Regions from separate parts of the Zoogloea sp. JDB1 genome, predicted to be linked through region 2. Evidence: predicted binding sites of a transcription regulator. Region 2 holds the regulator's gene; the other holds the start of a gene.

Region 1 (15,479 bases), 1.2 Mb from region 2:
CCGGCGAATCGCCGGGGATCAGGTAGCAGCGCTCTTCGCGCAGGAACCACGGCCCGGTCTGCCAGTCGCCCGTGTAGCTGTTGAGGCTGACCGGCAGCACGTAGCCGACCGGGTTGGGCAGGCCGTGCTCATAGACGCGGCGGATGCGGTCGCGCTCCAGCGGGTCGTCGAGGCGGGCGTCGAAGGGGTCCACGTTGCCCGGCAGGCGGCGCTCCCGCCACAGGTAGTAGAAGGCATCCTCGTAGGCCGGGAAGACCCGTCGCGGGTCCAGTGCCAGCCGTTCGGCAATGCCGGCCAGGAAAGCGTTGGCCTGGGCGGCATCCACGTCGCCCGGCGCCGACGCGTCGGCGATCAGGTCCGGGTTGGTCCACACCGGCTGGCCGTCCTTGCGCCAGAAGCAGGTCAGCGACCAGCGCGGCAGCTGCTCGCCCGGATACCATTTGCCCTGGCCGAAGTGGGCCAGGCCGTGGGGGCCATATTTCTCACGCAGGCGGTGATAGAGGTCTTCGGCACGGACGCGCTTGGTCGGGCCCATCGCCTCGGTATTCCACTCGGCGCCGTCCGGATCGTCGATCGACACGAAGGTCGGCTCGCCGCCCATCGTCAGGCGCATGTCGTTGGCGTCGAGATCGGCGTCGATGAGATGGCCGAGGGCTTCGATCTCGGCCCACTGCTCCTCGGTGTAGGGCTTGGTGACCCGCGGCGCTTCCTTCACGCGGGTGACCTTCATGAGGTGCTCGAACTCGCACTCGCACTCGTCGATGAGGCCGGAGATCGGCGCTGCCGACGACGGGTCGGGGGACGCGGCCAGCGGGATGTGGCCTTCCCCGGCGAACAGGCCGGAGGTCGGGTCGAGGCCGACCCAGCCGGCGCCCGGCAGGTAGACCTCGGTCCACGCGTGCAGGTCGGTGAAGTCCACCTCGGTGCCCGACGGACCGTCGAGGGATTTGACGTCGGCCTTCAGCTGAATCAGGTAGCCGGACACGAAGCGCGCCGCCAGGCCCAGGTGGCGCAGCAGCTGGACCAGCAACCAGGCCGAGTCGCGGCACGAGCCGGTGCGCTTGGCGAGCGTCTCTTCCGGCGTCTGCACGCCCGGCTCCATGCGGATCACGTAGCCGATGTGGTTTTGCAGGTCGGCATTGAGCTTGACCAGGAAGTCCACCACCCGGGTCTTGTCGCGGGAGATGCCGTCCAGGTACGTCTTGAATTCGGGGGTGAGCTCTTCCTTCAGGCGGTACGGGGCCAGTTCGTGGCTGAGGGCACCGGCGTATTCGAACGGGAAGTTCTCGGCCTCAGGCTCCAGGAAGAAGTCGAAGGGATTGATCACCGACATCTCGGCGACCAGGTCCACCTCCACGCTGAACTCGGTGACCTTCTCCGGGAAGACCAGGCGCGCCAGGTAGTTGGACTGCGGGTCCTGCTGCCAATTGATGAAATGGGGCTTGGGCAGCACACGCAGGGAGTAGGACAGGATGCGCGTGCGGCTGTGGGGGGCGGGCCGCAGACGGACGACTTGCGGGCCGAGGTTGATCGGCCGGTCGTACTTGTAGGAGGTCAGGTGATTCAGGGCGACATGGATGGTCACGGGATACTCCGTTCTTGGGGCGCGGTTTGCAGACTAGTTGTCTGAGTTAGCAAGCTTCACGCCAAGCGGTTTACGCCGCTCCTGTTGCGTGGATGTTGCGATCCTGCATCAAACCAAGGCTTTTGGAGTATCAAAACGGGGATGGGACGTGCTGACCCGGCGACAGCCCACCGTGCACGCACCAAAATGGACACCGGGATATGCACCAATAATGTGCATATCCCGGTGAGAAGGTCGCGGAAGCTTATGGCGCTAGGCCACGACGGCGGTCCCGGCATCCGCCATGGCACCGTCGAACCAGGCCAGCTTGCCGGCCAGGCTGACCACCTCGCCGACGATCAGCAACGCCGGCGGCTTGATGCCGGCAAGCAGTGCCCTGTCCGGCAGCGTCTCGAGGGTGGCGGTGACGATGCGCTGGCGCGGCGTGGTGCCGTTCTCGACCAGCGCCGCCGGGGTCTGCGGGGAACGACCGTGGGCGATCAGCGCCGCGCAGTGGGACAGCAGCATGCCGACCCCCATGTAGATCACCGCGGTCTGGTGCGGGCGCGCCAGCGCCGTCCAGTCCAGCGCCGATTCGCCGGCGCGGCGATGGCCTGTGGCGAACACCACCGACTGGGCGTAATCCCGGTGGGTCAGCGGAATGCCGGCATACGCCGCCACGCCGCAGGCGGCGGTGACGCCCGGCACTACCTCGAAGGGGATGCCGGCGGCCAGCAGTTCCTCCAGCTCCTCGCCGCCGCGCCCGAAGATGAAAGGGTCGCCGCCCTTCAGGCGGACGACGCGACGGCCGTCGCGGGCCAGCTCGACGAGCAGGCGGTTGATGTCTTCCTGCGGCAGGGTGTGATGGCCGGCTTCCTTCCCGACGTAGATGCGCTCCGCATCGGGCCGGGCGAAATCCAGCACGCCGTCGCCGACCAGGTGATCCACCACCAGTGCGTCGGCCTCGCCGATCAGGCGCGCAGCACGCAGCGTCAGCAGCTCGGGGTCGCCCGGCCCGGCCCCGACCAGTGCCACCCTGCCCGGCGGGCGAATGCCGGTGGCAAGCGGCTTGAACGTCTCGGCCGGAGCGCTGCCGCGGCCACCGACGAGCTGGTCGACAAAGGCACGCAGGGTGCCGGCGGCAGGCAGGCCGAAGCTGGCGGTGGCAGATGGAGGCATGGCGGAACTCCCGGAATCATGACGACCGCAATCTATCAGCCGGCCACCTTTTTCGAACTTGACCCGAGTCAAGGAAGGGGAATAGCCCGGAAGCGCACTCTTCGCCGCAAGCGGGATAGGCCGCTCGTTGGGTTCATAAAGGGAGATGCACGATGAGTATGTGGAAAACCGGAGCGATTGCCGTGGCCTTGCTGCCGCTGGCCCTGTCGCACGCCTTCGCGGAAGAACCGAAGACATCGACGAACGATCCCGCCGCCAAGTACCAGGCGGCCGGATCGCCGCTGGCCAACGTGGAGATGTACCAGGACATCAACCCGAAGGCCCCGCCGATGAGCAAGGCGGAATTCGACAAGGCACGCCAGATCTACTTCGAACGCTGCGCCGGCTGTCACGGCGTGCTGCGCAAGGGCGCCACCGGCAAGCCGTTGACGCCGGACAAGACCCTGGCCGCCGGCACCGACTACCTGAAGGTCTTCATCAAGTACGGCTCTCCCGCCGGCATGCCCAACTGGGGCACCTCCGGTGAATTCGACGATGACACTGTCAACCTGATGGCCCGCTACGTCCAGCAGACGCCTCCGCAGCCGCCGGAATACGGCCTGAAGGAAATGAAGGCGACCTGGAAAGTCATCATTCCGCCCGAGCAGCGGCCGAAGAAGAAGATGAACAGCTACAACATCGAGAACATCTTCTCGACCACCCTGCGCGACGCGGGTGAGATTGCGCTCATCGATGGTGACACCAAGAAGATCATCAACGTCATCAAGACCGGCTACGCGGTGCATATCTCCCGCGTCTCCGCCTCCGGCCGCTACCTGTTCGTGATCGGCCGCGACGCCAAGATCAACATGATCGACCTGTGGATGGAGAAACCCGACAACGTCGCCGAGATCCGCACCGGCCTGGAAGCCCGTTCGGTCGAGACCTCCAAGTTCAAGGGCTACGAAGACAAGCTGGCCATCGCCGGCTCCTACTGGCCGCCCCAGTACGTGATCATGAACGGCGACACCCTCGAGCCGCTGAAGATCATGGCCACCCGCGGCATGACCGTCGGCGATCAGGAATACCACCCCGAGCCGCGCGTCGCCTCCATCGTGGCGTCCCACTTCAAGCCCGAGTTCCTGGTCAACGTGAAGGAAACCGGCAAGACCCTGCTGGTCAACTACACCGACCTCAATGCCGTCTCCACCAAGGAGATTCCGGTCGCCAAGTATCTGCATGACGGCGGCCTGGACAGCAGCAAGCGCTACTTCATGGTGGCCGCCAACCAGTCCAACAAGATTGGCGCGATTGACATGAAGGACGGCAAGCTGGCCGGCCTCATCGACGTGGGCAAGATCCCGCACCCGGGCCGCGGCGCCAACTTCATCCATCCGAAGTACGGCCCGGTGTGGTCTACCGGCCACCTGGGCGACGACAGCATCGCGCTGATCGGTACCGACCCGGCCAAGCACCCGCAATACGCCTGGAAGATGGTCGAGTCACTGAAGGGCCCGGGCGGAGGCGCGCTGTTCATCAAGAGCCATCCGAAGTCCAAGCACCTGTACTCCGACGCACCGCTGAACCCGGATCCGAAGATCTCCCAGTCCATCGTGGTGTATGACGTCAACAACCTGGCCGCCGGCTACAAGACCCTGCCGATCGGCGAATGGGCCGGCCTGAAGGACGACGGCGCCAAGCGCGTGGTGCAGCCCGAGTACAACAAGGCGGGCGACGAGGTGTGGTTCTCGGTGTGGAGCGCCAAGAACAAGGAATCGGCAATCGTCGTCGTGGATGACAAGACCCTGCAGCTGAAGACCGTCATCAAGGATCCGCGCATCATCACGCCGACCGGCCACTTCAACCTCTACAACACGCAGCACGACATCTACTAAGCATCCTGCCCCACCGCCCCCGGAGCGTCCGAGGGGCGGTGCCTTCGCCAAGGAGACAAGAAATGAAGAAACGCTTCCTGCTGCTCGCCCTGATGACTACCGCCGCCAGCGGCAGCGTCTTCGCCGACCCGGCTGCGTCGGCCCAGAAGGCCGGCTGCCTGGCCTGCCATTCGATGGACAAGAAGCTGGTAGGCCCGGCCTTCAAGGACGTCGCCGCCAAGTACAAGGGCCAGGGCGACGCCATCGCCAAGCTGACCGACAAGGTTCGCAAGGGCGGTTCCGGCAACTGGGGCCAGATCCCGATGCCGCCCAACCCGGCCGAAAAGATCAGCGACGCCGAACTGAAGGACGTGCTCGGCTGGGTCCTGAAGGGCTGAGCAGGCTCGTAACCAGGGGATGGGGTGACTTGAGGGGGCGCATTCATGCGCCCCCTCAATCATTTCCTTCCTGCCCCGGATCCTCGCCCAGCCACGCCAGACGCCCATGGCAGGCTTCGTCGAGGCGGGCCACCAGTTGCGCCGCCGCATCCACGGGCAGGCTGAAGGCGAATTCGACCTGTTCTCCGTGGCTCACACCGAGCAGCACCGCCCCGACGCCCTCCAGCGCCCGCCGTACCTGCCCTTCCTGCGCATAGGGCACCGTACAACGCAGGGACGTGCTGCGCACGATGGCCACCTTTTCAGCCACCAGCAGCGCCTGCGCCACGCTGTCCGTATAGGCCCGCACCAGGCCGCCAGCCCCCAGCTTCACGCCGCCGTAGTAGCGCACCACCGTCGCCAGCACGCCTTCCAGATCCTGGTGGCGCAACACGTCGAGCATCGGCCGCCCGGCGGTGCCGCTCGGCTCCCCGTCGTCCACCGCCGCCGACTGTCCGCCGGCCAGCAAGGCCCAGCACACGTGGGCGGCGCCCGGATGTTCCGCCTTCAGCGCCGCCACCACGCGTTGGGCCTCGGCGCGGTCGGCCATCGGCTGCACGCAGCCGAGGAAGCGGCTCTTCTTGATCAGCAGTTCACTGTGGGCGGGCGCGGCGAGGGTCTGGGGCATCGGACGACAACAAGGGCAGGCACGGGAACGAGGGCGCAAGGATAAGGCCAAGCCCGACCGGGCGCACGGCGGCCCGGCCTTCTTGATGCCCATCAATGACCCTGCCGGCGGGTCAACCTACTGTGAGGGCGTCGTCAAAAGGAGTTCTGCGATGGACCGCTCGTTGTTGATCCACGTGGCCGTGCTGCTCGGCCTGACCGCCCTGGCGGTGAGCGCCGCCCCCGCCGCCGAGCCGGCACCGACGCCGGAGCGCCAGCAGACGCTGGTACACATGGTCCGTCAGGACTGCGGCTCCTGCCACGGCATGCGCCTGGCTGGCGGCCTCGGTCCGGCCCTGCTGCCGGAACGGCTCGCCGAACTGCCCGATGATGCCCTGGTTGCCACCATCCTGAACGGCCGCCCCGGCACCGCGATGCCCGGCTGGAACCGCTTCATGGACGAAGCGGAAGCCAGCTGGATCGTCGCCCGCCTGAAGGAAGGCTTCCCGAGCCTGCAATGACCATGCGCATCCTCTCCTCCCTCAGCACCCTCGCAGCCGCCCTCGCCCTCACCGCCTGCGCCAGCGCACCCACCGAGCTGCGCGGTACCGGCGACCTCGGGGTGGTCATCGAACGCGCCGCCGGCCGCGTGCAGATCGTCGAACACAGCCACGACAGCAGCCTTGGCAGCGTGGACGGCCTCGGCGACCTGTCCCACGCCCACGTGGTCTTCTCCCGCGACGGCCGTTACGCCTACGTGTTCGGCCGCGACGGCGGGCTGACCAAGGTGGATCTGTTGACCCGCCGGATCGCCAAACGCATCATCCAGGCCGGCAATTCCATCGGCGGTTCGATATCACAGGACGGTCGCCTGATCGTCGCCCAGAACTACGAGCCGGGCGGCATCAAGGCCTTCGACTCCGACACGCTGGAACTGCTCGCCGAGGTGCCCGCCGAATACGCGCCGGGCAAGTTCTCCCGCGTCGTCGGGCTGGCCGACGTGCCGGGCCAGCGCTTCGCCTACGCGCTGTTCGACGCGGGCGAGATCTGGGTCAGCGACTTCAACGACCCGCGCAAGCCGGTCACCACCCGCTACCCGGCCGGCAAGCAGCCCTACGACGGACTGGTCACCCCGGACGGCCGCTACTTCCTGGCCGGCCTGTTCGGCGAGGACGGCATCTCCCTGCTCGACCTGTGGCACCCGGAAGCCGGCAGCCGCAAGATCCTGTCCGGCTACGGCCGCGGCGAGGAGAAGCTGCCGGTCTTCAAGATGCCCCACCTGCGCGGCTGGTCGCTGGCCGCCGGGCAGGCCTGGCTGCCGGCCGTCGGCCGCCACGAGGTGCTGGTCGCCGACGCCCGCAGCTGGCAGGAGACGGCGCGCGTCCCGGTCAAGGGCCAGCCGGTGTTCGTGATGGCCCGCCCCGACGGCCGCCAGGTATGGGTGAACTTCGCCTTCCCCGACAACGAGTGGGTGCAGGTCATCGACACCGTCGAAAAACGCGTGATCCACACCTTCAGCCCCGGCAAGGCGGTGCTGCACCTGGAATTCACGCCGCGCGGCGAGGAGGTCTGGCTGTCCTCGCGGGACAGCAACCGGGTCACGGTGGTGGACACCGCCAGCTTCGCGGTGCGCAAGGAGCTGCCGGCCGACGCCCCGTCGGGCATCTTCTTCACGTCCCGCGCGCAGCGCATCGGCTTTTGACCCGGAGCCTGGCCATGATCGCCGCCGACCCGCGTGACTTCCAGCTCCTCAACGACTTCCAGCGTGGCTTTCCACTCGCCCCGGAACCCTGGGCGGCGGTCGGCGCGCAGGTCGGCTGCAGCGCCGACGAAGCCATGGCGCGCCTGGCCTGCCTGCGCAACGCCGGCAAGATCAGCCGGGTCGGTGCAGTGTTCGCGCCGCGCCGCCTCGGCGCCAGCACCCTCGCCGCGATGGCCGTGCCCACCGACGCGCTGCCCCGCGTGGCGCGCATCGTCAGCGCCTTTGCCGGCGTCAATCACAACTACCGGCGCGAGCACCGCTACAACCTGTGGTTCGTCGCCAGCGCCCACGACGAAGCCGCGCTGGCCGACCTGCTGGTCGAGATGGGCGCCTCCACCGGCTGCCCACCGATCGCGCTGCCACTGCTCGAAGAATTCCACATCGACCTGGGCTTCGACCTGGCCAACGGCCGGCGCACCCGCCACGCCGCAGCGGCCAGCCCGCGCCAGCCGCTGGGCGATGCCGACTGGCGCCTGGTGGACGCCCTGCACGACGGCCTGCCATGGGTCGCCCGCCCCTTCCGCGCCCTCGGCCACGCCGCCGGCCTTGGCGAAGACGCCGTGCTCGACACACTGGAACACTGGCTTGCCGACGGTACGCTGCGCCGCTTCGGCGTCGTCGTGCGGCACCGGGAACTGGGCTGGCAGGCTAATGCGATGTGCGTTTGGGCGGTACCGGAAGCGCAAGTCAGCGCCCTCGGCCACGCCCTCGCCGGCCAGGACGGGGTGAGCCTGTGCTACCGTCGGCGCACCGCCCCCGACTGGCCCTACAACCTGTTCTGCATGATCCACGGTCAATCCCGCCCTGCCGTCGAGGCGCGCCGCGCCGAGCTGGCCGACGCCGTCGGCCTGGCCGCCTTCCCGCACGCGGTGCTGTTCTCCACCGACTGCTACAAGCAATGCGGCGCCCGCTACCAAGCGCCGCAAGGCCTCGCCGCCGCATGAACGCCCCCTCCCGTCGCCCGGCGCCGGCCGTCCTCGACGAACTCGACCGGCGCATCATCAACGCGCTGCAGGGCGGCTTCCCGATCGGCGACGAACCCTACCGGGAGGTCGCCGGACAACTCGGCACCACCGAGGCCGACCTCCTCGCCCGCCTGCAGCGCCTGCTCGACCAACGTGTGCTGACCCGCTTCGGGCCGATGTTCCAGATCGAGCGCCTCGGCGGGCGCTTCGTGCTGGCCGCACTGGCGGTGCCGGAAGAACGCTTCGACGAGGTGGCGGCGGCGGTCAATGCACTGCCCGAGGTGGCCCACAACTACCGCCGCGAGCACCGCCTCAACATGTGGTTCGTGCTCGCCACCGAGACGCCGGACGGCATCGCCGCCGCGACGGCACGCATCGAGGCCGCCACCGGCCTGCCGGTGTTCGCCTTTCCCAAACGGCGGGAGTTCTTCGTGGACATGAGGCTGAAGGCATGAGCAACGCCCCGCCCCCGGACGATTTCGAGCGCCGCCTGATCATCGCAACCCAGGCCGGCCTGCCGCTGGTACCGCGCCCCTACGATGCGCTGGCCGAACAGCTCGGCGTCGATGCGGAACGGGTCAAGGCGCAGCTCGCCGCCATGTTGCAGGGCGGCCGCATCCGCCGCATCGGCGCGGTGCCCAATCACTACGCCCTCGGCTACACCGCCAACGGCATGTCGGTATGGGACGTGGACGACGCCCGCATCGGCGAACTCGGCGAAGCGGTCGGCCGGCTGGACTTCGTGACCCACTGCTACGAACGCCCGCGGGCCCTGCCCGACTGGCCCTACAACCTGTTCGCGATGGTGCACGGACGCGACCGCGACACCGTGCTGGCCCACGTGGAGGAGATCGCCACGCTGCTCGGCGCCGCCTGCCGCGCCCGCGACGTACTGTTCTCCACCGCCATCCTCAAGAAGACCGGCCTGCGCATCGGCGGCGACGGCTGAGCCTGTCGACCACGCGTGGCGTACCTTCAAGCCCGTCAGCCAGGCATGCCTTCCGGCCAACCAGGCCGGCATCTCCTGAAGCCGGCCCCGGCGCTGGCTTGCTCTCGAACCGACCCTTGCAGCTGACGCACCGCCAAGCCGGCTCAGGGCTGACGCACTTTCGCACCGACCCGCGCGAGCATCGTTCCGCAGGGGCTGCTCCCCTTGCCAATTTCGCCAATCTCGACCAACGGCAGCAGGGCCAGCGGCGGCAGCACCAGACCGAGGCCCACGCTGGCCGCAATGCGCCCGCCCAGCGGCAGCGGCTCCGGCGCCACCGACGGCGCGGCGAAGCTGCCCTCCACCTTCAGCGGCCCGCGCAGGGCCAGCAGACTGCCGTCCTTGCCGGCGGCGCGCAGGCGCAGGTCGAGGGCCTCGTCGCGCAGGCTGATCGTTCCCTCGCCGCGGATCAGCATGCGCTGGCTGTCCATCAGCAGGTTCTGGGTCTTCAGCACGCCGGCCTGGGCGCGGAAGTCGCCGATCACGCAGTGGATGTCCTCCCGCTGGCCACCGGCCAGCCAGGCCATCAGCCCGTTGGCCACGTCCAGGTTGGCGAGGCGGACCAGCAGCAGGCTGGTGCTGCCACCATCCATCACGAAGGCCGCCTCCCCGTCGGCGCTGCCCAGCAGCTCGGCCACCGACACGCCGCGCATGGCAAGCTTGGCCCGCCCGCCGAGCAGGCCGGTGGTGAGCTTGCGGGTGTCCTCGGCGGGCATCAGGTCGCGCAGGCGCAGACGCGACGCCTGCACGTCGAGGTGGGCCGACGGCACGGCCTGGCGCGTGTCGAGCTCAAGCAAACCTTCCACGCGGCCATGGGCCAGCCCCAGCTTAAGGGGTGACAGGCTGACCAGGCGATCGTCGATGCGCAGCCGGCCCGCCGCCGTGTCGAGGGGCAGGCCGCTGCTGCGGATCTCGTCGGCGACGAATTCCACGTCCACGTTTGCCGCAGCAATCTTCTCCAGGCCCAGCGGCCGCGACGGCAGGACCTTGCCCGGCCGCGGCGCGACAACCTGCCCGGATTCGCGGCGGGCGCCGATGAAGCCGGACAGGTCGGCCAGGTCCAGGCGGCGGAAACGCAGCGTACCGGCGATGCGCTGGCGCGACGCGCTGCGGTCGATGCTCAGCGTACCGGCCATGTCGGTGCGCCCGACCCGCCCGTCGATGTCGCGGAACGTCCATAGCTTATCCTGATGGAACAGGCGCGCCGCCAGCCGGAACGGCGGTGTGGCCGGCAGCGGCACCCCGGTCGGGGAGTACAGCTCCGCCAGGCTGCGCCCGGACAGGCTGAAATCCACATCCAGCCCAGCCAGCGCCAGCAGGTTGGTGACGCGGCCGTTGAGCGTGAAGCGGGTTTCCCCCATGCTGCCCTTCGCCTCGACCGGGTAAGGCTGGTCAGCGCGCTCCAGGTCCAGCAGGCTGCCGGCCTGCCCCTCGGCCTGCACGGCCTGACCGCGCCAGTGGCCGGCAAGGCCGAAACGCACGCGGCGGGCCACTACGTCGGAGGCAATGCTCATCTGCAGGTCGGTCTGCAGCGACGGCAGCATCGCCGACACCTCGCCGTCGCGGATCAACAGCGTGCCGACGCGGAGCCTCGGCGCAACCGGCGTGGCATCGGCATGAGCGCCCAGCCGCCAGTTGCCCTGCCCGTGGGCATCCTCTTCCAGTTGCAGGCGCGGCCCGTCGATCTCCAGCCGCGGCAGCACCAGCTCGCCGCGCAGCAGGCGGATGAGGTCCACGCTCACCGTCAGCTCCCGCACCGTCAGCATCTGCGGCGCCTTGCCCCAGCTCGCGTTGTCCAGCTGCACGTTGCCGGCCGACACCGACGGCGTCAGGCTCCACAGTTCCACGTCCAGCGGTCCGGCGATGCGGAAACCGCGCTGCAGGCGGGCCGACACCATCTCGCCAATGGGCCCGCGCAACATGTTCCAGTCGAACAGGACCATCCCCAACAGCGCCGCTGCCAGCACGGCCAGCCCCCACCGGCGGCGGCGTCGGCGCGGTGGCGGCAGATCGTCACGTTCGGTTTCCGTCATTTGCATTTCCCTCGTCCCGTCCCACCCGGCCGCGCGGCAGCCCGACAGGAACCGTCACGCCGCCGGTACTGTCCGACATGCACGCGCACGATGGCAGGAAAGCCCGCCCCGCACCTCCTCCAGCCGGCTGTAGAAATCATGCCCAATCCCCTTTCCAGCGGAAAACCCCGTTTCGCCGACCTGCGCGCGCACATGCGGGCACTGCGCTACTGGCCCTTCGCACTGCTGCTGGCCGGCTGCACCATCGTGCTGACGCTGCTGGCGACCAGCCGCGACCACTCCCGCCTGGGCCTCGAAGCCGTCCACACCGTACAGGAGAACCGCGCCCGACTGGACCGCCTGGACCTGTTGCTGCTGACCATGGTGGATGCGGAAAGCAGTGTGCGCGGCTACATACTGACCCACAACAACGACTACCTGGAACCCTACCGGGACAGCGAAACCCGCGTCGACCATCTTCTGGCCGCGATGGAAGACGACTTTCCAGCCGACAGCGCCGACCGCGACGAGTTCGAGGTACTCAAAAAACTGGTCACCCTCAAGCGCCAGCACCTCGCCCAGGCCGTCGCCTCCGGCGACATCGAGGACACGGGAAGCCCCGAGCAGGCCGGCCCCGGCAAGGCCTTCATGGACCAGATCCGCCTGTCGATCGCCACGCTGCACGAGCGCCGCGCGGTCAGCAACGCACAGCTGACCCGCGACTCCCTGCAGCGCCTGCAACACATGCAGACGGCCGTCACGGCCCTCGCCGTCGGCGCCCTCGGGCTGCTCATCATGCTGTTCGGCGTCCAGCAGCAACAAGCCCGCCTGCGCGCCCGCATCGCCCGGCTGCTGGCCGACGAAAACAGCATGCTCGAATCGACGGTCAGCCAGCGCACGCGGGAGCTGAGCGACCTGGCCAGCTACCTCACCAATGCCCGCGAAGCGGAGCGCGGCCGGTTGGCGCGGGAACTGCACGACGAGCTGGGCGCCCTCCTCACCGCCGCCCGCATGGATGCGGCATGGCTGCTGCGCAGCCTCGGCCCGACCGCCGGGCAGGACATCCGCGACCGTTTCAAGCGCCTCATCGACACCATCGGCTCCGGCATCACCCTCAAGCGGCGCCTCATCGACGACCTCCGCCCGCCACTGCTGCAGGGCCTCGGCCTGGTGGAGGCGTTGCGCGCCCTCGCCGACGACTTCAGCCGCGAAGTCCCGGTGGAACGCCTGCTGCCCGACACCGATCCCGACCCGACCGAGGACCAGGCCCTGGCGGTGTTCCGCATCGCCCAGGAAGCCTTCACCAACATCCGCAAGTACGCCCATGCCGCCCACGTGGAACTCGGCCTCGACGTGGCGGACGGCGAGCTGCAGCTGTGGATCCGCGATGACGGCGTCGGCTTCGACGCCGACTCGCCGATGCTCAACCGCCATGGCCTGGCCGGCATGCAGCACCGGGTGCAGATGTTCGGCGGCCGCCTGACGGTGACGGCGGCACCGGGCAAGGGCTGCACGATCGAGGCCTGCATGCCGCTGCAGCCCCGCCCGGCCTGACACGGCGGCGTGCCGCAGTCGCACCCCGTCAGGCCACCATCAGGCCGTGCTGCAGCGCGTAGGCCGCCAGCTCGGCGTTGCTGGCCAGGGCCAGTTTTTCGAGCAGGCGCGAGCGATAGGTGCTGACCGTCTTGACGCTCAGGTTCAGCGCCTCGGCGATGCCCGATACCGATTCACCGCGGGCCAGCCGCAGGAAGACCTGCAGCTCCCGCTCCGACAGGCTCTCGTGGGCCGGCGCGGAGGACTCCCCGGCCAGGTCGTCGGCCAACAGTTCGGCGGTGCGACCCGAAATGTAGCGCCGCCCCCGTGCCACCGTCTGGATGGCCTTCAGCAACTCGTCCCGTTCGCAGTCCTTGCACAGGTAGCCGTTGGCCCCGTGGCGGAGCATCGGCAGCGCGTAGCGCTCCTCCGGAAAACCGCTGAGCACCAGCACCTTCAGGTCGGCGTGGCGCTGGCGCACCACGCGCAGCACATCGACACCGCTCTTGCCGGGCAGGGACAGGTCGAGCAGCAGCACATCGCACTCCTGCTCGCGCAGCTTCTCCAGCGCCTCCTCGCCGGAGGCCGCCTCGAAGGCAATGTGGACGCCCAGTTCGTCCACCAGCATTTCCCGGAAGCCGGCACGCACAATGCTGTGATCATCGACGATGGCCAAGCGGAGCATGGTGTCCTTTCAGCATATTCAACAGTTTCCATTGTAGTCAGCCCGCACCCACGGCACAGCCCATGGACTCCGACATGCGTGCCAGCGCAGTCCTACACGGCCTTCCGCCCTTGTCGGACAGCCCGCTGCGCAACCGCCGCATAAAGTGGAAACCGTGGAAGCGCGGCAGTCCCGGCCGCCTCCCGGACATACCCACTCGATATGCAAGGAGAACCGCCATGTACAGCAAGCCCTTCGCCCGACTGCTCGTCGCCACGACCCTGAGCCTGGCCGCCGCCGGCCTCGCCCAGGCCGCCGAACCCCAACCGGTCGCCCACGAGACGGACAAGTCCTCTACGGCCCAGTTCATCGACGACGCGTCTATCACCGCCAACGTCAAGGCCCGCCACGCCGAGGACAAGACCGTGCGGATCACCGCGATCGGCGTCGAGACCCACAACGGCGTGGTCCAGCTGTCCGGCTTCACGCCATCGGCCAAGGAGAAGATGCGCGCCGAGGAAATCGCCCGGAGCACCCAGGGCGTGAAGGACGTCAGGAACGACATCATCATCCAGCGTTAAACGCGGCGGCCGGCCAGCCCGGCCGCTTGCCGTCCCCGTCCCCGTCCCATTCTTCCTGGAGACGACCATGATCCACGCCACTTTCCCCCGCCTCGAACGCGGCCATGCCTGGGCTCCGCCCGGCGAATGGGACTGGACAGTACACGCCTGCCTGCTCGGCAGCCTGCTACTGTGCGGCGGCATGTTGTTCGGCAGCAGCCGTCATATGCCCGCCACGAACCCACCGGAGCCCTGCGTGCGTGACATCGGCGCGGTGTACCGCATGCTCGGTCCATCGGCCTGGAGCGTGCTGCAGGAATGCCGCTCACCTGGGGCCCTTTACTGAGCCGCCATCATGGCCAGCGCCCACAGACCCGTGCGGGTCGTGCTGATCGAGGATTCGCTCGCCCTGCGCGACCTGCTCGCCGAGATGCTGGCGGACGCCGGCGGCGTCGAGATCATCGGCTCCGCCGACAATGAGCCGGCGGCCATCGACCTCCTGCGCCAACTCCACCCCGATCTGGCCATCATCGACCTGGAGCTGCGCGGCGGCACCGGCCTGAAGGTGCTCGCCGCGCTGCAGGGCATGCCGGCCTGCGCGGACGTGCCTCGCGCCGTGGTGTTCTCCAACCATACCCACCCCCTCGTCCGCGAACGCTGCCGCATGCTCGGCGCACAGGCCTTCTTCGACAAATCCTTCCAACTCGACGAACTGCTCGCCTACGTGCACGCCGCCGCCGACGAGCCCGGCTCCCATCCTGGCTGATCGACGCATTCCCCCTTACTCCCCCTTACTCCCCTGTGGGGGCAAGTTCACTCGCCCCCACAGGGTCCTTGTTCATAGTCGCCACCTTCGGCGCCCTGTGCCGCTCGGGGCTGACCCACGGCACGCTCCTGGCTGCCCCCAAAAAAGCGCCGGCGACTCTTCGAGCGCCGGCGTCCTTATTTGGGGGCCTTCCACAACCTGGAGCGATCAGGCCGCCCCAGGCTGGAAGCGTCACGGCTTGATGACGATGTCGTTGATCACGCCCTTCACGCTCGGCGTACCACGCGCGAGCTCTTCGGCCCGGCCCCGCTCGACGGCGGTTTTGGCGAAGCCGGACAGCTGTACGACACCCTTCAGGGTTTCCACCCCGATAGCCATGCCGCTCACCTTCGGATCCTCGGCGAACTTGGCCTTGACGCGGGTGGTGATCGTTGCGTCGTCCAGGTATTCACCCACGGTGGATTGTTCACGGGTCACCGCGCAACCCACAGCGGTAATACCCAGCAGGCCGGACAGTACAAGCGTGGCGATGGTGTGCTTCATTGCTGCCTCCTTGGAATGTGGCATCGCGGAGCGCCGGGAGACGAATG
Region 2 (15,479 bases):
GAAGGTGTAGGCGACGCCATGTTCGTCGAGCCAGGCGAAGGCCTTCTTCATGGTGTCGCAGTTTTTTATGCCGTAGATCGTGGTCATCGGGAAAACAGCGCGACGCCCCGGAGGGCGTCGCTGGAAAATCAAACAGATGGAACGGATTTTAGCCGTCCCGGAGTGGGCGCGGGCTTATTTCTTGAGGGCCTTGGCGAAGGCGGAGGCCAGCGAGCCGGCGAGGGCTGGTTCGCGGTTCGGTTTGCCGGCCGGGCGCTGGCCGCCGCGCGGTGCGTCGCGCCGGTCGCCGCCGGGCTTGTGGCCGCCGGCCTGGGGCTGGTCGCCCATGCGCATGGTGAGGGCGATGCGCTTGCGGGGCAGATCCACTTCGGTGACCTTCACTTTCACGACCTGACCGGCCTTCACGATGGTGTGCGGGTCCTTGACGAAGCGGTCGGACAGGGCCGATACGTGGACCAGGCCGTCCTGATGGACGCCGATGTCCACGAAGGCGCCAAAGTTCGTGACGTTGGTGACCACGCCTTCGAGGATCATGCCGACGGCGAGGTCCTTCAGGTCCTCGACGCCTTCCTTGAAGCTGGCGGTCTTGAACTCGGGGCGCGGGTCACGGCCGGGTTTGTCGAGTTCCTTCAGGATGTCCTGCACGGTGGGCAGGCCGAAGCGTTCGTCTGTATAGCGCTCGGCCTTCAGCTGGCCGATGGCGCGGGCGTCGCCCATCAGGTCACGGACGTTCTTCTGGATGTCGGCGAGGATGCGCTCGACCACCGGATAGGCTTCCGGGTGCACCGCGGAGGCGTCGAGCGGGTTGCTGCCGCTGGTGATGCGCAGGAAGCCGGCGGCCTGTTCGAAGGTCTTGGGGCCGAGGCGCGGCACGTCGAGCAGCGCGGCACGGTTGGGGAAGGGACCGTTGGCGTCCCGGTGGGCGACGATGTTGGCGGCCAGCGTGGCGTTGAGGCCGGAGATGCGGGTCAGCAGGGCGACGGAGGCCATGTTCACGTCCACGCCGACGGCGTTCACGCAGTCCTCAACCACTGAATCCAGCGCGCGGGCCAGGCGGGTCTGGTTGACGTCGTGCTGGTATTGGCCGACGCCGATGGACTTGGGGTCGATCTTGACCAGTTCGGCCAGCGGATCCTGCAGGCGGCGGGCGATGGAGACGGCGCCGCGCAGGCTGACGTCTAGGTCCGGGAATTCCTTGGCGGCCAGTTCGGACGCCGAATACACCGAGGCGCCGGCTTCCGACACGACGATCTTGGTCATGTGCAGCTCGGGGCGCAGTTTGATGAGGTCGGCGGCGAGCTTGTCGGTCTCGCGGCTGGCGGTGCCGTTGCCGATGGCGATCAGCGACACCTTGTGCTTCTCGCACAGCTTGGACAGGGTATGCAGGCTGCCGTCCCAGTCGCGGCGCGGCTCGTGGGGGTAGATGGTGGCGGTGTCGAGGAGCTTGCCGGTCTGGTCGACGATGGCCACCTTGACGCCGGTGCGCAGGCCGGGGTCAAGGCCCAGGGTGGCGCGGGCGCCGGCGGGGGCGGCGAGCAACAGGTCCTTCAGGTTGCGGCCGAAGACGCGGATGGCTTCCTCTTCCGCCTGCTCGCGCAGCTGGCCGAGCAGTTCGAGTTCCAGGTGCAGGGAGATCTTGACGCTCCACGCCCAGCGCACGGTTTCGCGCAGCCAGGCGTCGGCGGCACGCCCCTGGTCCTTGACGCCGAAATGGCCGGCGATGCGCCCTTCGCAGGGGTTGGGGCCGGGCGTGCTGCCGTCGGTGGGGTCGGAGTCGAGGGCCAGTTGCAGGCGCAGGAAGCCTTCGTTGCGGCCGCGGAACAGGGCCAGCGCCCGGTGGGACGGCACGGTGCCGATGGCTTCGCGGAAGTCGAACCAGTCGCGGAACTTGGCGGCGGCCGGGTCGTTTTCCTTATCGGCGATCACCGTCGAGGCGACGACGCCGTGATCCTGCAGGTATTCGCGCAGCTTGCCGATCAGCTCGGCATCCTCGGCGAAGCGCTCCATCAGGATCTGGCGGGCACCGTCGAGCACCGATTTGGTGTCGGCGAAACCGGCTTCGGCGTTCAGGTAAGCGCTGGCTTCGCTTTCCGGCACCAGGGTCGGGTCGGCCAGAAGCGCATTGGCGAGGGGTTCGATGCCGGCTTCACGGGCGATCTGGGCCTTGGTGCGGCGCTTCTGCTTGTAGGGCAGGTAGAGGTCTTCGAGGCGCTGCTTGGTTTCGGCGTTTTCGATGGCTTCACGCAGCGCGGGGTCGAGCTTGCCCTGCTCGTCGATGCTGGCGATTACCGCGGCGCGGCGATCCTCCAGTTCGCGCAGGTAGCCGAGGCGTTCTTCCAGGTTGCGCAGCTGGGTGTCGTCCAGGCCACCGGTCACTTCTTTACGGTAGCGGGCCACGAAGGGCACGGTGGCGCCTTCGTCGAGAAGCTGCACGGCAGCGAAAACCTGACGGGGCTGTACACCTAGTTCGGCGGCAATGCGTTGTTCGATCGGCAGAAGCATGGACGGGGGAAGGCCTCAAAAAGGGCGCATGGTGCAGAAAGGCAGCCGCGCCTGCAAGTCCGTAGCCGGTGGAGTTTCCGGTAAAATCTCACGATTATCCATGTCGCGCAGACTGCCGTTTTCGCGTACATCCAGTCGGAGCGCCCCTTGGGGCGACCCGATACAGCAGGAGAGCACACCGCATGAATCCCAAGATTGCCGCGCTGACGCTGGCGCTGGGCCTGATGATGGCCGGAGGCGAAGCCTCTGCCGCCCATCACCAGGCCAAGGCCGGTGCTCACAAGGCAGCCCCGGCTTCCAAGCCGGAGGCCAAAAAGACCGCCAAGGCCGGAAAGTCTTCCGAGGCCAAGGCCAGCGCATCCAAGAAAACCTTTTCGACCAAGTCCGCCTCGGGCAAGGCCGCCAAGGCCGAAACGCCGCGCCATGCGGTGAAATCCGGCAAGGCCGGCCACCACGACAAAGCCGCGGTTGCCGAGAAAGGCGGCAAGGCGGGCAAGGGAAAGGGCAAGGCCGAGCGTAATGACCGCCGCCATCACGGCAAGGCGGTTCGGGAGGAGCGGACGCCGCAGGTCGCTGCACCCCTTTCGCCGGATGCCAAGGCGGCTGCCAAGGCTGCCGCGCTGAAGACCGTCGAGTCCCGCGTCGAGCCGCCGAAGCCGCCTAGCCGCAGCCATGGCCGCGCCATCGGGCGGGAGGCCTATGCGCCGATGGCGGGGCGCGAGGCATTGGGGCGTGAGGCCTTTACGCCGAATTCGGCACCGCTGCCGCCGGCGGAGCGTCGCGCGGCGATTCCGGTGCCGCCGCCGGCCGTGTCCAGTGGGCGCCAGAGCGTGGTGATTCCCCCGCCGGTCAGTGCGCCGGCCCCTGTTGCGCCGACGGCCGTTGCGGCGCCGCGTCCGGCTCCTGCGCCCCAGGTTCATGCCGTACGTGCGCCGTCCAGCTTTTCCAGTGGGGAAATGTCGGCGGCGGAAGCGGCGGCTGCCGCGGCCGCCGCGGTCAATGCGCCGGCTGCGCCCGCTCAGGCCCCGGCTCCCGCTCCCGTTCCCCGTGCGGTCCTTGCGCCAACTGTGCCCGTGAGTGTGCCGCAGGCGCCGCCTGCGAGTACTGCCGTGTCTTCCGGCAATGCGCCGCTGGCAGTGACGACACCAACGCCGTCACGTCCGGTGCGGGGCGCTTCGCGGGCTTATGCGATGGATGGTGCGACCTTCTATCAGGGCGGTCGCAAGATCCGGGTCCAGGGGCTCGATGTACGTGAGCCCGGCATGACCTCCGAGCATGCTACCCAGCGCCTGCAACGGGCGCTGGATTCGGGCAGCGTGACGATTGAGCCGGTGGAGATGGATGGCTCCGGCCATACCCTCGCGATCGTCCGCGTGAATGGCCGCAATGTGGCCGATACGGTGCGGGCGGCCAACTGAGCGCTCCCAGGGCTGGGCGGCGCCCAGCCCACCCCCGCGGGGACAAGGAAAGCTGGGGCTGCCCGACGTTTTCTTTTCTTGAGGCCGCTGCTTCTTACATTGCGATGAGGGTCTGCCGGCCCCACCAGTTGGTGCCGGCAGCCAGCTCGACAGGCTCCTTCACCGCGGCGGCTTCGACGCACAGCATGCGGCGGAAGCCGTCGGCAGGCATGTCGGCGAGGGCCGCGCACTTTTCCTCCCACGGATTCCAGATCACTATATCGGGGAAGTTCTCGGTGTGGATGCCCATGGCCCGGTGATCTTCCCGTACCAGCAGCGTGCGGGGCGCGCCGTGATACACGCGGTCCACTTCACTGTCGATGGCGAGGCCGACGCCGGTTTCCTTCTTGATCCGGTCGCCGTCGGCGCTGTCCCGGTATTCGAGCCCGCGCAGGCCATCGACGCTCAAGGCCTCCACCTCGCGTACCTTCAGGTAGGTGTGCAGGGCGGCGGTGAAGTGGAACGGCGTGTCGCCGGTGTTCTCCACTTCCAGTTCCATGTCGAGGCGGTCGCCGCCGATGGAAATGCTCATTTCGGCTGCAAACGCGTGCGGCCACAGGGCGCGGGTGGCGTCGTCGTCGGTGAGGCGCAGCGTGGCGACGGCGTAGTCCTTGCCGGCGCGGGTGCTGGAAACAGCCCAGCGACGGTTGCGGGCGAAGCCGTGCTTGGGCAGGGGGCCGAGGCCGGCGAACTGCGGGAAGCACACCGGCACGCCGCCGCGGATGGCGGTGCTGCCGTCGAAGACGGCCTTGGGGCTGAGATAGAGACGGTCTTCGCCGCCGGCGGGTGTCCAGGACAGTACATGGGCGCCGAACAGGGAGATCAGGGCGACAGCGCCGTCCGGCGTCTGCAGCTTGAGAACGGGCTGGCCGTGCAATTCGGCGGTTTCGATCTGGTCGGTCATGTTTCGCGGGCCGGCCGCGTGGGGCCGGCGCTTCAGTGTTACAGAGGGCGCGATGATAACGCGGCGACTTCCCGGTGGCGGAAGCAGTCGGTGGTGTGATCGTTCACCATGCCGGCGGCCTGCATGAAGGCGTAGCAGATGGTTGTGCCGACGAAGCGGAAGCCGCGTTTCTTGAGGGTTTTGCTGAGCTGGTCGGACAGTGGTGTGCTGGCTTGGGCGTCGGCAAGGCTGCGCAGCTCGTTGTGGATCGGCTGGCCGTCCACAAAGCGCCACAGCCATGTGTCGAAGCTGCCGAACTCGGCCTGGATGTCCAGGAATGCACGGGCGTTGTCGATGGTGGAGGCGACCTTCAGGCGGTTGCGGACGATGCCCGGGTTGGCGAGGAGGGCGGCTTGATCGGCTTCGGTGAAGCGGGCCACTGCGGCCGGATCGAAGCCGGCGAAGGCCTGGCGGTAGTTCTCGCGCTTGCGCAGCACGGTGATCCACGATAGCCCGGCCTGGGCGCCTTCGAGGGTCAGGAGTTCGAACAGGGCTCGGTCGTCGTGCAGCGGCACGCCCCATTCCTCGTCGTGGTAGGCCTGGTACAGGGGGTCGTCCCCGCACCAGGCGCAGCGGATGGGCTGGCTGGCGTTGTTCATCGTCAGCCCTGCAGGGTCAGGATGCCGTGCTTGACGGTGTTGTCTTCCGGGTCGTTGGTCAACACGAAGCCCAGACTGGCGACGAATTTCAGCATGCGTTCGTTGTTCGACAGGAATATCCCGGTCATCGCGTGCAGGCCGCGGTTGCGCGCGGTCTCGATCAGCACGCCCATCAGGCGCCGGGCGAGGCCGCGGTGCTGCCAGTCCTCGGCGACTACGATCGCGAACTCACAGGTCTCGCCATCCGGATTGACCGCGTAACGGGTCACGCCGATTTCCACTTCGACTCCGTCTTCCTCGATGGTGGCGACGAAGGCCATTTCCCGGTCATAGTCGATCTGCGTGAGGCGGGCCACCATTGCCGGCGGCATCTCACGCAGGGTGTTCATGAAGCGCAGGTACTTGGTTTCCGGCGACAGCTTGCGCACGAACTCGATTTCCAGATCCGCATCTTCGGGCTTGATCGGTCGTACGGTGATCTCGCCTTCCGGCATCGAGATCTTGGTGATCAGGTGCGACGGATAGGGGTGGATCGCCATGTGGTCATAGCGGTCGGCGGTGGGGGCGATGTTGTCCACCACGATGCGCGCATCGACGGCGACGGCGCCGTGCTCGTCTACGATCAGTGGGTTGATGTCCATCACGCGGATCCACGGCAGCTCGCAGACCATTTCGGAGATGCGCAGCAGCACGAACTCCAGCGCCTCCATGTTGATCGGCGGCATGTTGCGGTATTCGCCGAGCAGCGTGGATACGCGGGTGGACTTGATCAAGTCCTTGACCAGGTAGTTGTTGAGCGGCGGCAGGGCGACCGCACGGTCGGCCTGGATCTCCACGTGGGCACCGCCTTCGCCAAAGGTGATCACCGGTCCGAAGATCGGGTCGCGGAAGGAGCCGACCATCAGCTCGCGGCCGTAGGGCTTGATGACCATCGGTTCGATGGCGACGCCATTGATGATGGCGTCCGGGCGCTTGCGCTTCACTTCCTCCAGGATTTCCTGGTAGGCGGAGCGTACGGCGGCGAGGCCGCTGAGGTTGAGGCGCACGCCGCCGGTGTCGGCCTTGTGGGTGATCGACGGCGAGTCGATCTTCATGGCCACCGGCAGGCCCAGTTCTTCGGCTAGCACCATCGCCTCGGTGGCAGAGCGGGCGACGACGGTCTGCGCGATGGGAATCCGGAAGGCCGCCAGCAGGGCCTTGGATTCCATTTCGTTGAGGTTCTTGCGTCTCTCGGACAGGGCCGTTTCGATGACCAGGCGGGCGCTTTCCACCGACGGTGGGTTGAGGTCGGAGGACAGGGAGCTCGGCGTCTGTACCAGCAGTTTCTGGTTTCGGTAGTAAGCCGAGATGTGACCGAACAGCTCCACCGCCGGTTCCGGCGTGCGGAAGGTGGGAATGCCGGCAGTCTCGAACAGCTTGCGCCCCTCACGCACTTGCTCCTCGCCCATCCAGCAGGTGAACACCGGCTTGTCGGCAGCCCGTTCGATCTCGATGACCTTTTGCGCGACTTCGGTGGGGCGGGCCATGGCCTGGGGGGTCAGGATGGTCAGCACGCCTTCCACGTTCTCGTCGGCCAGCACGATGTCGAGGGTCTTGCTGTAACGCTCGGGGTCAGCATCGCCGATGATGTCCACCGGATTGCAGTGGGACCAGTTGGCCGGCAGGATCTCGTTGAGCTTGGCGACCGTGCCGTCGGACAGGGTGGCCAGTGGAATGCGCAGGTCGGCGGCGCGGTCGGCGGCCATCACGCCGGGGCCGCCGCCGTTGGTGATCACGGCCAGGCGGTTGCCGCGCGGGCGGAAGTGGGAGAACAGCGCGTTGGCGGCAGCGAACAGCTGGCCCATGTTGTACAGGCGGATCACACCGGCGCGGCGCAGTGCTGCATCGAACACCGCGTCCTCGCCGACCGTGGCTCCGGAGTGCAGAAGTGCGGCGTGGGAGCCGGCCGGATGACGCCCGACCTTGATCAGCAGCACCGGCTTGACGCGGGCCGCGGCGCGCAGCGCGCTGACGAAGCGGCGCGCGTCCTTGATGCCTTCTACGTATAGAAAAATGCTCTCGGTGCGAGCGTCCGAGACCATGAATTCGAGAACCTCGCCGAAGTCGATGTCCACCGAGGTACCGAGGGATACGACCGACGAAAAACCGACGTTGTTGGGCCGGGCCCAGTCGAGGATCGCCGAACAGAGGGCGCCGGACTGGGAGATCAGGCCGATGGAGCCCTTGATGGCACCGCCGTGGGCGAAGCTGGCGTTGAGGCCGAGTTCGGGGCGCAGCACGCCCAGACAGTTGGGGCCGAGCAGACGGATGCGGTGGCGCCGGGCGTTTTCGACGGTGTTCTTCTCGAGCATGCGGCCGCGCGGACCGGCGTCGGAGAAGCCCGACGGCAGCACTACCACGGATTTGCAGCCGGCACGCCCACAGGCGTCGACGATGGCCGGCACGCGGTCGGCCTTGGTGGTGATGACGGCCAGGTCAAGGCGCTGGGGGATGTCCTCGACGCTCTTGTAACAGGGGACGCCCAGCACTTGGTCGTACTTGGGATTGACGGTGAACAGCTTGCCCTTGAAGCTGGCCTCCAGCATGTTGCGGACGAGAATGTTGCCGAGGGACAGCTCTCTTTCGCTGGCGCCGATGATGGCCACGGAGCGGGGCTCGAAGAGGGGCGTGAGGTAGTGCTGTTCGTTCATGATGGGTACTCGGGTGAGTGCGAATCGTGCGGCTATTGGGTTGCCGTTGCCACGGGGCTTCGGGGCGTCTGGGGCCGGGCCGGATTTTACCCTGCGGTGGGGATACTGGTATTGGTAATCCTACTGATTTATTGCGTTGCACAACGAAAGCTGTGATCTAGGTCAATTTGTGTGAATTCAATTTGTTGCGCGCATGCAACGCTTACCCGGAAGGCATGCGTTCGGGGTGTGACACGAGGATGTGAGGTGTCGTGACCCGGAGCGTCCCGCAGGCACGAATTTCGTCGAACATGAAAATTCGTGCCAATTTTATTTGACGAGCTTCCGATAGGTGTGTACTATTCGCGGCTCTCGGGGTGTAGCGCAGTCCGGTAGCGCGCTTGCTTTGGGAGCAAGATGTCGGGAGTTCGAATCTCTCCACCCCGACCAAAGCTTGACCCGAGTGCCCGCGGCGAACTGCCCGTAGCTCAACTGGATAGAGCACCGGCCTTCTAAGCCGGGGGTTACAGGTTCGATTCCTGTCGGGCAGGCTCTTTGGAAGTTTCAAATCGGCGATTTCGATCGACGATTGCCAGTGGCGGCATTAGCTCAGTTGGTAGAGCACTGGATTGTGATTCCAGGTGTCACCGGTTCGATCCCGGTATGTCGCCCCAAGTATAAGAAAACCCGCTGATTCGTCAGCGGGTTTTCTCGTTTACGGCGCCGGCGGCGTGAAGTTGGGGCGGTGCTGTCTTTTCCGCATCGAATGGCTCAAGCCGATTGCATCTTCGCCGTTAATCAGCCACTACAGTCTGCCTGCTCCAGAGAGTCCACATGAATGCGCCAGAACCGAATTTTCACGGGATTGCTCCGCGGACCGGCGAGCTTGCCCGTATCGTCCGGGTCAATGAGGAGATCAAGGCCATCGTGGCGACGGCCTTCCGCATCAATCTGATGGCCCTCAATGCGATCTTTCTCGCCAAGCGGGCGGGTAATGCTGCGCTCGGGTTCGGTGTGCTGTCCAATGAGTTGCGGCGCTTCGCCCAGGATCTGACCCGCCACATGGCATCCCTGAGGGAAATGACTTCCGGTTCGGTCGGGAGTGTCACCGGTGTCGTGCAGCAGCAGCGTATTGCAGCGATTCTGGCGGAGGCCTTGAGGCTCAGCGGTGACGGTGTGCCGGGTGCGCGGGAGGCTCGCAGGCGTGGTGCCACGCGGCTTGCTGAGCAGCAGGTGCGCTTGCGTTCCCTCGATCTGCGCTTGCGTGCGGCGGTCGAGGAAACCCAGCAATTGGTCGAACTGGGTGGTGTGCTGGCTCGTTCTGCGAAGATCGAGGCGGCCTATGGCGGCAGCTTCAGTGCTGCATTGATGCAGGTCTCGACGGATTTTGCCGAGGTGATCGCGCAGATCAAGCGATCCCTCGAAGTTCTCGGCAAGGAACGCCTCGTAAAGGATTAGGAAACCCATGAAGCAGGCCCATTGCATCTACCAGGACGAGGATCACCGCTGGCTGGCGATCGCGCGGGATACCACCAAGCCTGGTTACATCATCGATACCAATGAATATGTGGTCGTTCACGGGGAGGAGGCCCTGCTGTGCGATCCGGGTGGGATCGAGATCTTTCCGTCGGTGTTCTCCGCCTTGTCGGCGGAGTGCGATCCGACGCGCCTGGCGGGCATCTTCGCGTCCCACCAGGATCCGGACATCATTTCCTCGCTGGCCTTGTGGCTGGAGTTCAAGCCCGACCTGAAGTGTTATACGAGCTGGTTGTGGCAGAGTTTTCTGCCCCATTTCGGCGGGCAGGATTCGACTTTCGTACCGATCCCCGATTCGGGCGTGACGATCCGTCTCGATGGTCTTGAGCTGCAGGCGATTCCGGCCCATTACCTGCATTCGTCGGGCAATTTCCATCTGTACGATCCGAAGGCCAAGATCCTGTTCTCGGGCGATGTCGGCGCAGCCCTGTTGCCGGCGGATCATAACGAGCTGTATGTGCAGGACTTCTCCCGCCACATCCGCCATGCGGAAGGTTTTCACAAGCGCTGGATGGGCTCGGACCGGGCCAAGCGCGATTGGTGCGAGCGCGTCTCCCGCCTGGAGATCGATATGCTGGTGCCGCAGCATGGGGCTATTTACCAAGGTGCCGACGTGCAGCGATTCATCAACTGGTTCGCCGCACTGGAAGTGGGCGTGCTGCGCAGCTAAAGTGTTGCGGCCCCGTTTTTGCGGGGCCCGCCGGCAGCCGGAGCTTTGCCGCGGAACAATGGAGGCGCGGCATGTATCTGGCTCTCAAACATTTTCACATCACCTGCGTGGTGCTCAGCGGCTGTGGCTTCGCCTTGCGGGGCTGGTGGTCGTTGAGCGGCTCGCCGCTGTTGCGGGCCCGTCTGGCGCGGGTGCTGCCCCATATCGTCGATTCCTGCCTGCTGGCCAGTGCGCTCGGCCTGGCCTGGATGGCCGCCCAATATCCCTTCGTGCACGCTTGGTTGACGGCCAAGGTGCTGGGCTTGCTTGTCTATATCGGGCTGGGGAGTGTCGCGCTGAAGGCGACGCGACCGCGTGTGCAGCGCGCCGCGGCTTACGTGGGTGCGCTGGCGACGCTGTCGTGGATCGTCTCGGTGGCGGTCAGCAAGAATCCGCTCGGCTGGCTGGCCTGGCTGTGAGGCCGGGCGCCGGCGGTGCTCAGGCTGAGTGGTGGTTGAGCAGGCGCTTCAGGCCCGGCGTATCGAGAATGCGGATGTGCTTCTGCTGGACGGCGACCAGGCCTTCTTCCTGGAAGCGGGAGAAGGCGCGGGATACCGTCTCGAGTTTGAGGCCCAGGTAGGAGCCGATCTCGTCGCGGGTCATGCGCAGGTGGAATTCCGACGGAGAGAAGCCCCGTGCAGTGAAGCGCTGGGACATGTTCAACAGGAAGGCCGCCAGCCGCTCCTCTGCGCGCATTGAGCCGAGCAACATCATCACACCATGGTCGCGGACGATCTCGCGGCTCATGATCTTGTGGAACTGGTGCTGCAGGCTCTCCACCGTCCGTGACAGCTCTTCGAGCCGGTTGAAGGGGATCACGCAGACTTCGCTGTCTTCCAGCGCAATCGCGTTGCACGAATGGTGTTCGGTGCTGATGCCGTCGAGGCCCAGGACTTCGCCGGTCATCTGGAAGCCGGTCACCTGGTCGCGGCCGTCCTCAAGGATCACGTCGGTCTTGAACGAGCCGGCACGAATCGCGTAGATCGCCTCGAAGTTGTCGCCGGAGCGGTAGAGGTGCTGCTGCCGCTTGATCTTGCGGCGGCTGCCGACGAGCTCGTCGAGCTGGTCGATCTCATTGGGGTCGAGGCCGAAGGGAAGACACAATTCCCGCAGATTGCACTGGGAACACGCGACCTTGATGTCCACGACCGTCACCGGAATCACCGATTTCATCTGCACGCGCAATCACCTGAACTGGATGGTTTTACCAACGTTTGGAGCCCTTTGATCCACGTCAATACTGTTTTGGATCGATTCTGCGATTGTTCAGCGCAACCAACAGAAGTGCACCATGAACACGACACAAAAAGACCTGATATTCGATCCCGAGCTCATTCGCAAATTTGATGTGAATGGCCCGAGGTATACGTCGTACCCGACCGCTGACCGCTTCGTCGAAGCCTTCAACTCCGACGCCTTGGAGCATTGGCTCGGGAGACGTACTGTCGGCGGAATCGGCAAACCGCTTTCATTATACTTCCACATCCCCTTCTGCAATACGATCTGCTACTACTGCGCGTGCAACAAGATCATCACCAAGGATCACGGTCGCTCCGCCAAGTATCTGGATTATCTTGAAAAAGAAGTGGACATGCAGGCGGCCAAGCTCGACGGGTCGCGGGAAGTGCTGCAACTGCACCTGGGCGGCGGCACGCCGACCTTCCTGTCCCACGACGAACTGCGCCGCCTGATGGGCATGGTCCGCAAGCACTTCACGCTGGTGCCGGACGGTGAGTATTCCATTGAGGTCGACCCGCGCAAGGTGGACGAAGCCACCGTTGCGTTGCTGGCCGAACTCGGCTTCAACCGCATGAGCGTTGGCATCCAGGATTTCAATCCGGACGTGCAGAAGGCGGTCAACCGCATCCAGAGCGAGGAAGAAACCAAGCTCGTCATCGACGCGGCGCGGGCCCATGGCTTCAAGTCGGTCAGTGTAGACCTGATCTATGGCCTGCCCAAGCAGAACGTCATCAGCTTCAACCGTACCCTCGAGCAGATCCTGGCGCTGTCGCCGGATCGGTTGTCGATATACAACTACGCGCACCTGCCGAGCTTGTTCAAGCCGCAGCGCCGCATCATCGACGCGCAGCTGCCGTCCGGCGAGACCAAGCTGCAGATCCTGCAACTGGCGATCCGCCGCCTGACCGAGGCGGGCTATGTGTACATCGGCATGGATCACTTCGCCAAGCCGGACGATGAGCTGACCACGGCCCAGCGCCAGGGACGCCTGCACCGCAACTTCCAGGGTTACTCCACCTATGCGGAGTGCGATCTGCTGGCCTTCGGCGTGTCGGCCATCGGCAAGGTCGGCCCGACCTACGCGCAGAACGTGAAGACCCTCGATGAGTACTACGACATCATCGACACGGGCCGCCTGCCGGTGCTGCGCGGCATCGAGCTGACGCCGGACGACCTGCTGCGGCGGGCGATCATCCAGGCGCTGATGTGCCACTTCGAACTGTCCATCGAGTCCATCGAGATCGCTCACTTGATCGACTTCAACAAGTATTTCGCCGCCGAACTCGCCGACTTGCGCGAGATGGAGAAGGGCGGCTTGCTGAAGATCGACAAGCAGTGGATCACCGTGCTGCCTGCCGGCCGCATGCTGGTGCGGGCAATTGCGATGGTCTTCGACAAGTACCTGCGCGCCGACCGGGAGCGTACTCGCTACTCCAAGGTGATCTGAACTTCCGGCCGGCTGGCCGCTCCGAGGTGGGCGGGCTAGAATGCCGAGCCAAGTGTTGGAACGCGCCCCGTGTTGCCCACGGGGCGTTTTTGTTTGTCCAGGTTGAATCTCCATGCCCGAAACTGGCTACTTCGCAGTCTTCCTCATCGGCCTGCTCGGCGGCACCCACTGTGTCGGTATGTGCGGTGGTATCGTCAGTGCGCTGACCGTCCAGTTGCCCGGCCAGCGGCGCAGTGACTGGCCTCTGCATCTGGCTTACAACGTCGGGCGGATCAGCAGCTACACGCTGGCCGGTGCAGCGATGGGGGCGATCGGTACGGTAGGGCTGTTGTTCAACAACATCCTGCCTATCCAGCTGGTCCTGTATGTGGCCGCCAACCTGATGCTGGTGGCGCTCGGGCTCTACCTGACCGGTTTCACGCGGGCCCTGTCCGGTGTCGAGCGGCTTGGTCACAAGCTGTGGGCGCGCATCCAGCCACTGACCCGGCGTTTCCTGCCGGCGCGCAGCGTGGGCCAGGCTTTTCCCTTGGGCCTGCTGTGGGGCTTTCTACCCTGTGGTCTGGTGTACAGTGTGTTGGCGACGGCTTTGGTGACCGGCTCCGCGGAGCGTGGCGCAGGCCTGATGCTGGCTTTCGGTCTCGGTACGCTGCCCAACCTGCTGCTGGCCGGCATGCTGCTCAAGCGTCTGCGTGACGTGGTGCGGAACCGGGCGGTGCGCACAGGGTCTGGACTGGTGGTGCTGGCCTTCGGCGTATATGGCCTGGTGACGACGCCGACCCTCGGCAGCAATCTGTGGAATGGCGTGGTCTGCCATTTCTGAGTCTTTTCCTGAAAGGCGGAGCGAATCATGAAAATCCTGCTGGCCGTAGATGATTCTCCAGTTGCCCAGCGCGTCGTCGATCAGGTGATCGCGCTGGCGGACCAACTCAAGAGCGTGCCTGAGGTGCATGTGCTTTACGTGCATCCGCCAATTCCCATCGAGTTTGCAACCCGCCACGTGGCCCGTGAAGCCCTGGATGGCTATTACCGGGACGAAGGCGAGGGGGTGCTCAAGGCGCCGCTGGCCCGGTTCAAGGCAGCCGGTTTGCCGGTGACGCCGCATATCCTCGTGGGTCAGCCGGCAGATGTGGTGCTGCATCAGGCGACTTTGCTGGAGTGTGATTACCTGTGCCTCGGCCGGCATGGCCGCAGCGTGGTGGCGGATCTGTTCGTCGGCTCGGTGGCGACGCGGGTGCTGCAGCGGGCCACGCTGCCCGTGCTGCTGGTGGGCTGAGGGGAGCCGGCCATGGGGAACGAGCCAGGTGTGCGTTACGACCTGCCGGTCTCCGGAATGAGCTGCGCGGCCTGCGCGACGCGGCTCGAAAAGGTACTCAACCGATTGCCCGGTATCAGCGCCGAGGTCAATTTCGGCACTGGCAAGGCGCGGCTGGCCGCCGGGCCCGATGGGGCCGGTGCTCCGGACATTTTGGCGGCGATCCGCAAGGCCGGTTTCGATGTGGCGCCGCAGACGTTGCAACTGAGTCTGTCCGGCATGAGCTGTGCCGCTTGCGCGGCGCGTATCGAGAAAGTCGTCAATCGCTTGCCCGGTGTGGAGGGCAGCGTCAATTTCGCCGCGGAAAGCGCGCGCGTCCGCTATGTGCCGGGGCTGTCCGAGCCGGCGGCGATCATCGCGGCTATTCAAAAAGCTGGGTTTACGGCAACGCCCATCGTCGCCCGCGACCGGGAGGCCGACAAGCAGCGCAAGGAGGCCGAGTTCCGCGCCGAGCTGCGCCTGTTCTGGATCTCGGCGCTGCTCAGCGCGCCTTTCCTGGTCCAGATGATTGGCATGCTTTCCGGCGGTCTGGAGGCCTCGGCCCATCACGCGGAGTGGCTGCCGCGCTGGCTGCAGGGCCTGCTGGCGACGCCGGTGCAGTTCTGGATCGGGCGGCGCTTCTATAAGGGCGCCTGGTCATCCCTGCGCGGCGGTGGTGCCAACATGGACGTGCTGGTGGCGCTGGGCACCAGCGTTGCCTACTTCTTCAGCCTGGTCGTGGTGGTGTTCGATCGCCATGATCTGCACGTGTATTTCGAGGCCTCGGCCAGCATCATCACGCTGGTTCTGCTCGGCAAGCTGCTGGAAGCGCGGGCGCGGGCCCGTACTTCAGCGGCCATTGAGGCGCTGCTGCGTCTGCAGCCACCCACCGCCTGGGTCGAGCAGGATGGCGCGCTGCAGGAGATGCCGGTCGAGCGCGTCATGGCGGGTATGGTCTTCGTGCTGCGCGCTGGCGATTCGGTGCCGGTGGATGGCGAGGTGCTGAGCGGTGAGTCGTCGGCGGACGAGGCGATGCTGACCGGCGAGAGCGTGCCGGTACCCAAAAGGGCCGGCGACAAGGTTTTTG

The links. Region 2 encodes FNR, which switches genes on or off when oxygen is low (the NO sensors DNR and NnrR bind a similar motif). Its sites were predicted from a motif close to TTGANCTAGNTCAA; they were not measured.
Region 1: the regulator FNR is predicted to act here: its motif matches at 2,802-2,815, upstream of cobA (uroporphyrinogen-III C-methyltransferase).

Annotation. Positions count from the first base shown of each region.
Region 1 covers NZ_CM161496.1:617,680-633,158, forward strand. The annotation lists gene AC1PPK_RS02730 (transglutaminase family protein) at 1-1,585, opposite strand, end outside; gene cobA (uroporphyrinogen-III C-methyltransferase) at 1,838-2,743, opposite strand; gene AC1PPK_RS02740 (cytochrome D1 domain-containing protein) at 2,896-4,617, shown strand; gene AC1PPK_RS02745 (c-type cytochrome) at 4,680-4,994, shown strand; gene AC1PPK_RS02750 (IMPACT family protein) at 5,050-5,661, opposite strand; gene AC1PPK_RS02755 (c-type cytochrome) at 5,813-6,160, shown strand; gene AC1PPK_RS02760 (cytochrome D1 domain-containing protein) at 6,163-7,341, shown strand; gene ahbB (siroheme decarboxylase subunit beta) at 7,356-8,345, shown strand; gene AC1PPK_RS02770 (Lrp/AsnC family transcriptional regulator) at 8,342-8,821, shown strand; gene ahbB (siroheme decarboxylase subunit beta) at 8,818-9,315, shown strand; gene AC1PPK_RS02780 (AsmA family protein) at 9,459-11,387, opposite strand; gene AC1PPK_RS02785 (CHASE3 domain-containing protein) at 11,526-12,920, shown strand; gene AC1PPK_RS02790 (response regulator) at 12,949-13,584, opposite strand; gene AC1PPK_RS02795 (BON domain-containing protein) at 13,803-14,144, shown strand; gene AC1PPK_RS02800 (hypothetical protein) at 14,212-14,469, shown strand; gene AC1PPK_RS02805 (response regulator) at 14,479-14,889, shown strand; gene AC1PPK_RS02810 (BON domain-containing protein) at 15,121-15,432, opposite strand.
Region 2 covers NZ_CM161496.1:5,041,242-5,056,720, reverse strand. The annotation lists gene AC1PPK_RS22945 (ArsC family reductase) at 1-87, opposite strand, end outside; gene AC1PPK_RS22940 (Tex family protein) at 175-2,502, opposite strand; gene AC1PPK_RS22935 (hypothetical protein) at 2,685-3,920, shown strand; gene AC1PPK_RS22930 (D-hexose-6-phosphate mutarotase) at 4,015-4,863, opposite strand; gene AC1PPK_RS22925 (DNA-3-methyladenine glycosylase I) at 4,902-5,501, opposite strand; gene AC1PPK_RS22920 (bifunctional acetate--CoA ligase family protein/GNAT family N-acetyltransferase) at 5,504-8,191, opposite strand; tRNA gene AC1PPK_RS22915 (tRNA-Pro) at 8,544-8,620, shown strand; tRNA gene AC1PPK_RS22910 (tRNA-Arg) at 8,648-8,721, shown strand; tRNA gene AC1PPK_RS22905 (tRNA-His) at 8,769-8,844, shown strand; gene AC1PPK_RS22900 (chemotaxis protein) at 9,005-9,628, shown strand; gene AC1PPK_RS22895 (oxygen-binding di-iron domain-containing protein) at 9,636-10,376, shown strand; gene AC1PPK_RS22890 (SirB2 family protein) at 10,448-10,834, shown strand; gene fnr (fumarate/nitrate reduction transcriptional regulator Fnr) at 10,854-11,588, opposite strand; gene hemN (oxygen-independent coproporphyrinogen III oxidase) at 11,707-13,101, shown strand; gene AC1PPK_RS22875 (sulfite exporter TauE/SafE family protein) at 13,214-13,921, shown strand; gene AC1PPK_RS22870 (universal stress protein) at 13,949-14,374, shown strand; gene AC1PPK_RS22865 (heavy metal translocating P-type ATPase) at 14,387-15,479, shown strand, end outside.